Regions from separate parts of the Peribacillus sp. FSL E2-0218 genome, predicted to be linked through region 2. Evidence: riboswitches for the same ligand, from Rfam matches in the RefSeq annotation. Region 2 holds a riboswitch; the other holds the start of a gene.
The links. Region 2 has a riboswitch for FMN ahead of ribE (riboflavin synthase). Riboswitches for the same ligand answer to the same signal wherever they lie in the genome.

Region 1: linked by a shared signal. The riboswitch ahead of MHI53_RS15120 (ECF transporter S component) and the one ahead of ribE (riboflavin synthase) in region 2 are both predicted to bind FMN.

Annotation. Positions count from the first base shown of each region.
Region 1 is NZ_CP150304.1:3,148,775-3,153,204, forward strand. It holds gene MHI53_RS15100 (helix-turn-helix domain-containing protein) at 1-673, opposite strand, end outside; gene MHI53_RS15105 (ferredoxin) at 963-1,211, shown strand; partial or broken gene MHI53_RS15110 (transposase) at 1,438-1,584, opposite strand; partial or broken gene MHI53_RS15115 (transposase) at 1,573-1,810, opposite strand; gene MHI53_RS15120 (ECF transporter S component) at 2,143-2,724, opposite strand; FMN riboswitch at 2,891-3,027, opposite strand; gene serA (phosphoglycerate dehydrogenase) at 3,661-4,430, shown strand, end outside.
Region 2 is NZ_CP150304.1:605,995-610,424, forward strand. It holds gene megL (methionine gamma-lyase) at 1-944, shown strand, start outside; gene MHI53_RS02880 (tryptophan-rich sensory protein) at 960-1,691, opposite strand; FMN riboswitch at 1,900-2,030, shown strand; gene ribE (riboflavin synthase) at 2,175-2,813, shown strand; partial or broken gene ribB (3,4-dihydroxy-2-butanone-4-phosphate synthase) at 2,833-3,468, shown strand; gene ribE (6,7-dimethyl-8-ribityllumazine synthase) at 3,536-4,006, shown strand; gene MHI53_RS02900 (hypothetical protein) at 4,406-4,430, shown strand, end outside.

The DNA.
Region 1 (4,430 bases), 2.5 Mb from region 2:
ACGAGTCAAGAAACATGAACCGCACGTATTCTTCTTCCGCTGCTTTCCTTTTGGCAATCTGTTCAAAAGTCAGGCCAATCCTGTTTACCCCCGTTAATTTGAGGATGAATATATCCTTTTTCAACTCACTTTGCGCTTCCAATAGCGAAACCAGCTCTTCATATAGATGCATCGCAATCAAGCCTCGGTCCTGACGATTCGTATGTAGGAATTCCTTTACGAAATATTGGATCTTAGGGCTTCGCTGTATCGGATAAAAACGTCTTTCATTGTGGACAATATGGGATATGGTTTGAATGAGCAAATTTAACCTGCCCCAGAAGACAGGGGTGATATTTTGATATTTCCAGCCATTCAGATAGGTTGGAAAAGGATTATCGAACAAATATCCGGCTAATGTCTCCTCGCCATGTTCACTAATTTCATAGGCATCCGGTTTATCCGTTGGATCAATCAGGCCATCGTTAAGGAATTGTTCTATGTTTTGATTTAACAGCTGACGGGTAAATACAGGCATCGTCCCAAATATATTCGTTAATCCGAATAAATGGGCATCCTGAATCGTTTGTGACGACTTCTTCCCCTGCAGCATATGGTATATAGCATAAATGGAACGCTCGCCTTGAAATTTTTTTATCGCATATAGAATGATTGCCTGTAGATAATTATTCATGGGACTCACATCCTTATTTCATCGATCCGTAAACCCTATTGTAACAAAAAACAGCAAAAGTCGCCGTTTTTATTGCTTAATATAAGGAAGAAATTGTGACTATATGACGAAACAAGGCAAGAGTAAAATGAAATATTAGAATGTTTTCCATTGACATTCCGCTCTATGATAGTTATTCTCAATACAATTTCTATTGAAAAGTTTGGCATTGGGTCTTACAATAAGAAAGAGATAATAATCTGGATAAAAAGATTATCAGTTGTTAAACAACTTAGGAGGGGTTATATTCATGGCTAAATTTACGATTGTGGATAAGGAAACATGCATTGCATGCGGGGCTTGCGGAGCGGCAGCGCCGGATATATATGATTATGATGACGAAGGGATTGCTTTTGTTACCCTTGACGATAACGAGGGAATCGTGGAAATCCCGGATGTACTTATAGATGACATGATGGACGCATTCGAAGGATGTCCAACCGATTCCATTAAAGTTGCCGACGAGGCCTTTGACGGAGACGCACTGAAATTCGAATAAAGGTACAAGCCATTTTCAGACGAGAATGGCTTTTTTTATTTGCACCGCTTCCCCTTTTGGGAAAGCAAAAAAAAAAACGGATATCTCTGTGGTTTCAGTTTGTAGACAAAAGGGGTTCGGAATTTAAAAATTCCGAGCCCCTTTTGAAATTCCCTTTGAATTTTCTCCTATAGTTAAAAGATTGGGGCTCTACGAGCCCACTATGTTAGGCCATTTTTGGACCTTGTCATGTCCAATTGGTCATCTTCTTTACATTCATGGCAGCGAAAGTAAGCATCGCCTGCATGGACAATTTTTCAAGTCCCCTTAAAGTAGTCCAACGCATACCATGCTTTTCTTTTGCATCTGCGAATACACGATCAATCGTTTCACGCAAGGAAGGAATACCGAAGGTATATTGAATGAAAGTCAGTTTCAATAATATAACGGGATTAATACTTGGGCGTCCTACCTCTGAATACATATCTTTCACCAAGTCATAAATGAAAGTGAAGTCCAATGCAGCCTCAATTTTATGAACCAACTGGTTCGGTCGCACCAGTTGATCTAACGTAATCATCAAGTTGATCTCGCAGAATAGAATCATTTTTAGAAAGCAACCTCATCACCTCAAGTTTTAATCCTTCTATTTTAGTACAAATTTAGTACAAAAATGACTCTAGGCAAAAGTGTTCTAACTAAAAGGTAAAACAAAGTTGGTTGGAACGGAAGGTGCGAGACTCCTGCGGGAAGTGCGAGTCACGGGAGACACCGGAGGCTGAAAGCCGAGGAGGCTCCCGGACCGCCCGCGGAAAGCGAGTGCCTGGAGAGGAAACCAACGGCCACATTGTATAACTCATAAAAATAGACAAACTCGATTCTTATCGAGTTTGTCTATTGTCTACAGTCTGAAACCGGATATCTCTATCCGTTTTTTTTATCGTCAATGCCCTTAAGCATTTTTATATATGGTTTGCTTATTGATCCATGTCTGCAATTTAATGAACAGCAACATGAATACAGAGGTGATAAGTAAGCCCTTGATCACATTGAAAGGCAGGATTGCAGCCGTTACGAGCTTCCTTGATTCCGTTGCCGACATGGCATCCCATCCCATAAAGAAGGTGTACGCCGGTAAAAAAACGAAATAGTTCAGGACACTCATGACTACCGCCATGGAAATGGTGCCCGCAAGCAATGCGAACGTCATTCCTTTTTTCGAATTGAGTTTCTTGAACACATAGTAAGTGGGCAAAACGAATAGGATGCCTGCTAAAAAGTTAGCGATGTGCCCTATTGGTACAACTGTCAGCGTGCCTGTCATGATTAAATCCAAGAGGTTTTTAATGAATTCAACCAATATTCCAGCGACCGGGCCAAAAATCAAGGCAGCCATCAATGCGGGAATATCACTAAAATCAACATTTAGAAATGACGGGAATCCCGGAAATGGGAAATTCAAAAGCATCAATAAATATGAAATGCTCCCCATCATGGCCAGTGTGACCGTTTTTTTCACTTTGTTCTTTTTCATAGTTCTCTCTCCTTCTTTTCCGATCTACCTGAAAAAGAGGTTTGGGTTCCATCAACATGCTGATGTGCAATAAAAAACCCTCTAATTCCGATTGAATTAAAGGGATTAATTAAAGGTTACATCAAACAAACGTTCAGCAAATGATTGTTGAAACGCAATCAGGAACCTCCATCTTCTCCCATCCAGACTATACTGTCGGCTTTGGAATTGCACCAAATCCTGCCCCGAAAGGCTCGCGGGCTTAGAAGAAGCTTTTTCTTCATCACCGCCGGTGGGGAATTGCACCCCGCCCCGAAGATAGACCTATAAAATTTTTTGTTTCCTTCCGTTACCGAAAGGATTAAGTGGCTTTACATCGGTATTTTATGCGTATGGGGGATTTTATGTGTTTTTCAACAATCCCTTGAGAACTCGTTTTTCCTGCCAAGTTTCCCTACCCATAGCCTACCGTTTTAATTCCACCTAATTTACTTGAGTTTAACATGTAATTGAAAAAATGCAAGAAATAAATTCCTGATTTCATCCGCTTTTTCATTCAATTCAACCCAATTTACTTAATTTGCAACCCACGTTTATTACTTTAAACGGGAATTGGCTAAGGGCCCATATACCTGCCTTCATCCTCACTTAATCTCCTTGAATTTCTTTGGTTCCAGCAAAAGTTCTTTCGAACCAATTTCGCAGTGGGGAGTTGCCTTTGCAATTCGTTGATTTCCATTGCAAGCATTCTCTTTAGCGGGGCATTCAAACTTAATGGATGCAATTCTTTTTGCTTATATAGTTTTCTATGTTAAAACCGATGATATGGCGTACGCGTACGCAAGCTGCCAACCTAAGAGCTAACACAATTAATGATCCCAAATTGACATCCTCCATCGTTAAATTGTAAAATTAACTGAAATTTAAGATAATTATCCACTAGGAAGGTGTGTAGTCATGTATCGAATTTTAGTAGCAGATGCTATCCAACAAGAAGGACTCGGTCCGCTATCAGGGGCATCCAATATTTTTCTCATTCAAAAGACGGTAGAGGAAGCAGCAAACGAACTTGAACAGATTGATGCTATCCTTGTAAGAAGCGCAACGCAGGTCTCGGTAGATTTAATGAACAGGATGCCTCATTTAAAAATCATCGCCCGCGCAGGTGTAGGCGTCGATAACATTGACATCCCCGCTGCAACGAAGCGCGGAATCTTAGTGGTTAATGCGCCTGACGGCAATACCATTTCTACAGCTGAACATACTTTTGCCATGATGGCTTCACTTATGCGCCACATCCCTCAGGCAAACGCCTCACTGAAGGATGGGGAGTGGAAGCGTTCTTCCTACACAGGTACGGAACTCCGCGGCAAAACATTGGGCATTGTTGGATTTGGACGTATTGGAGGCGAAATTGCCAAGCGCGCTAAAGTGTTTGGCATGGATGTCATTGTATATGATCCATTCCTGACCGCTGATCGTGCCAAGAAAATGTCCGTAACATCCTTGCCCTTGAATGAATTGCTTCCTAAAGCAGATATCATTACTGTACATACTCCACTAACCGCTGAAACGAGGGGGTTAATCAATAAAGAAAAATTGAACACTTGTAAAAAAGGCGTTTATGTATTGAATTGTGCCCGCGGCGGAATTCTCGACGAAGATGATTTATACGAAATGATCGTTAAAGGTCATGTAGCCGGCGCTGCGCTGGATGTTTTCGTCGA
Region 2 (4,430 bases):
CTGAAGCGGGGCTTGCCTTCGGCTCGGGGATGGCTGCGGTCTCGGCTGTGCTATTGGCTTTGACTAAAACGGATGACCACATCCTTTGTTCACAGGGATTATATGGCTGCACGTTCGGTCTTTTGCAGTTAATGAAAAATAAATATCGCATCGATCATGATTTTTGTGCAATGGATACAGAGGAGCAGGTGAGGAGGATGATCCGTCCGCAAACGACCTGCATTTATGTGGAAACCCCGATAAATCCGACGATGAAAATGATTGATTTACAGATGGTGGTGAGAGTTGCGAAGGAGTGCAATGTGACAGTAGTTGTCGATAATACCTTTTCCACCCCCTACTTACAGAGACCGCTTGAATATGGCTGTGACATCGTCCTTCACAGCGCAACGAAATATCTATGCGGACATGGGGACGTCGTTGCCGGGCTTGTCGTAGGCAGCAAAGACTTCATGAATCACGTAGCGGGAACGACACGAAAAGATATTGGCGGGATCATTTCCCCATTCGATGCCTGGTTACTATTGCGGGGATTGAAGACTTTGCCTGTGAGGATGGATCGGCACTCTGCCAATGCAATGGAAATCTTCCGCGAGCTGAAGAAGCATCCAAAGGTGAAACGGGTCTACTATCCAGGGGATGAAACGCATGAGGACCATTATATTATGGAAAAGCAGATGAAACATGGGGGAGGTCTTATTTCTTTTGAATTGCAGGGTACAAAAGAGGATGCCCAGGGATTTCTCAATAAACTGCAATTAATCAAAATTGCCGTCAGCCTAGGGGATGCCGAAACCTTGATCCAGCATCCCGCTACCATGACGCACTCGGCCGTCCCTGAAGATTCGCGCCGGCAAATGGGCATCAACGATCAGCTCATCCGATTATCGGTTGGACTGGAAGCTTGGCAAGACATCTGGGATGATCTGCAACAAGCCTTTTGAGGCACTTGTATCTATTTATATATTCCTTCGATTCCTGATGAAGATGGTCACGGATATGACCAAGATGACAGCGGCAAGGATATAGGAAATGGTCGTAATGACTGGGTAGTTGGCATCATTGCGGACCCCGATGCCGATGAACGCCCAAACGAATACGAGCGGATAGCCCCAATCCCGGTTTTTGCTTGAAAAGGCAAAAGCTAGGATTGTTGCTACAATCAGCATAGTGATCGTCCAGGTGACCTTTGAAATCCCAAAACCGTCCCATTCAATATAAGTGAGGTAATAAGAAATATCAGCTATGGTCGCAACGCTTACCCAACCTGAATAAATGGAAAATGGAAATAGGTCGAAGCCAGTGTGCGCAACCTTTTTAATACGTGTATAAATGACCAAAAGCGTAGTTAAAAGCGCAAGGATGATGAAAACGGATAACAAAAAGTGTTCGTAATGCCAAGCCAAGAGCCAGGCCCCATTCAGCACACAGCTTAAAGCGAACCACGGGAATGATGCCTTGGCAGCAGGACTGTTCCTGTGCTCACCTGCAAACTGCCTGAATACCCAGATGGCGAGTAGAAGGTAAATGAACCCCCATATGGAAAATACATAACCGGCAGGGGTGAAAAGTACATCCAGTTTATCGGAGACCTCTCCGGATGTTTGGCCGTTGAATGGCAGAAAATTGGCCAAAAAATTCATGGTGACGACGAATAAATAAAAAATCAAGTTAAAGATGACAATAAGCATGGGATTCCTCCTTGAATGTAGTGTGGCTTCTATATCTTATTCCACCATTTTTGCTTGAATAACCTTTTTGGAGCACATCGAACGTTTTTCGAAAAGCCTTAACGGTTCAATTGACAAGGGAGGCCGTTTCTGTAACAAATGAACCATTTCCAATCAGATATTTTACATCCGTACTTTAAGGTGATAAACTGTTGAAAGATTCATATTATTAGTCCTTCGGGGTCGGGTGAAAATCCCAACCGGCGGTGATGAAGCAATTCTAAGCCCGCGAGCCTGATAAAGGCAGGATTTGGTGAGATTCCAAAGCCGACAGTACAGTCTGGATGGGAGAAGGACGTGTGGAACCCAAGTGTATACGTACGCCTAATTTTCGGAAAATGAAAAAATTAGGTTTCTTAGGTATACAATTTTTTCACTCATTTCTCCTGCTAACTCCTTAGGCTTTCTAAGGGGTTTTTTATATTTCATAAAAGGGGGAAAAGCATGTTTACTGGAATCATTGAGGACATCGGGACCGTTCATTCCTTGAAAAAAGGCAAAAGCAGTATGGAGTTGACGATACGTTCCGAGAAAATCCTTGAAGATGTTCATCTGGGGGATAGTATATCAGTCAACGGCGTCTGCTTGACGGTAACTTCTTTCACGAAAAGTTTATTTGCCGTGGACGTAATGCCAGAAACGGTCAAGGCTTCCACGATCCGGACGTTAAAAGTGGGTTCACCCGTGAACCTCGAGCGTGCCATGAGTGCGGGGGGACGGTTTGGTGGACATTTCGTTTCAGGTCATATCGACGGTACCGGAACAATCATAAAAAAAGAACGAAAAGAAAATGCCGTATATTATGTCATCCAATTGGAAGAAGGGCTAAGTGCCTTTTGCATACCAAAAGGATCGATTGCCATCGATGGAACGAGCCTGACGATATTTGGGATTGAGAGCAACCTTTTAACAGTTTCCTTGATCCCCTTGACACATATGGACACCATATTGGGGCAGAAAGCGGCTGGAGATATCGTTAACATCGAAAACGACATGATTGGGAAATATATTGTACATCAAATGAAAAAAGGCGACTCAAAACCAGGACTGAATCTAGAGTTTTTAGCTAAGCACGGATTCTAAGACAAGGGCGGTGTAATGGATGTTCCATACGATTGAAGAAGCAATTGAAGAGTTGAAGGCTGGCAAGGTAGTAATTGTATCAGATAATGAAGATCGGGAAAATGAAGGCGATTTTGTTGTACTTGCTGAAAAGGCGACACCCGATGCGATCAATTTCATGGCGACTCATGGACGAGGTTTGATCTGTACAACCATAACTGGAGAACTGGCGGAAAAGCTGGATTTGCATCCTATGGTCGGGGAAAATACCGACCAGCATGGAACGGCTTTTACGGTAAGTGTCGATCATAAAAATACGACTACAGGAATCAGTGCCTTTGAAAGGTCCTTGACCATTCTGGAGCTTCTTAAAGAAGATTCGGTTGCTGGGGATTTTCATAGGCCTGGCCACACTTTTCCGATAGTCGCTAAAGAAGGCGGCGTACTTAAGCGGGCAGGGCACACGGAGGCTTCTGTGGATCTGGCCAAGTTATGCGGTGCCAAACCAGCTGGGGTCATCTGTGAAATCATGAATGAAGATGGATCGATGGCACGGGTGTCCGATTTAGAAGTCATCGCCGATAAATTCAACTTGAAATTCATAACGATTGCTGATCTGATTCAGTACCTTCAACAAGCCGAAACAAGCGGAAAACAGGAACGGGAACTGAACGTTCAAAATTCGTAAGGTTTAAAGCATGAACAAAAAATCAAACGTTTTATAAAATAGGAGGAATTGGAATATGGGGAACATCATTGAAGCACAATTAATCGGATCAGGTTTGAAAGTGGGAATCGTTGTAGGGAGGTTTAATGAATTTATCACAAGCAAGCTTTTGGGCGGGGCGTTGGACGGCCTTAAGCGTCATGGCGTTGATGAAAATGATGTGGATATCGCTTGGGTTCCTGGTGCTTTCGAGCTGCCGTTAATCGCGAAGAAACTTGTGAATACAGGAAAATATGATGCAGTAATCGGTCTTGGGACGGTTATCAGGGGTGCGACCTCACATTATGATTATGTATGCAATGAAGCAGCTAAAGGAATGGCAGCCGTATCCTTGGACACGGGGGTACCGGTTATCTTCGGTCTGTTGACGACCGAAAGTATCGAGCAAGCCATTGAGCGTGCAGGAACTAAATCTGGCAACAAAGGCTATGAAGCGGCCGTAAGTGCCATTGAAATGGCTAACCTTGGAAAGCTGATAGAGCAATAATTTTCATTCAGGAAAGCCGCAGGGAGGAATATCCCTGCGGCTTTCCTATGTTCATTTCCAGGATTGGGTCAGCTTCGCTCGCGGGCAACCTCTTCCAGGACGCTGCGTTCTTAAGCGCCCTGCTGACATCCGCTGAACATTAATCCTGATGATAAAATGCTCTTGGCCTAATCGTTGGTCGTAATTTCTATGACAAAAGGAAGCAAAGAGGGATACTTTTTTTTCGTTTAAAGGGAATTTACCGCGAAAGGAAAAAGGATATTAAATAACGGGCAAAAGCACGAGGTAATCAAAGCATGATAAAATAGGCAAGATGATTATGCTACAATTGTAAAGATTGCAATTGAAATTCATTTCTTTAGGGAAAAGTAAATTTATTAGTTATTAGGAGGGGTTTGTGTGTACCATCTCTTTACACATAATG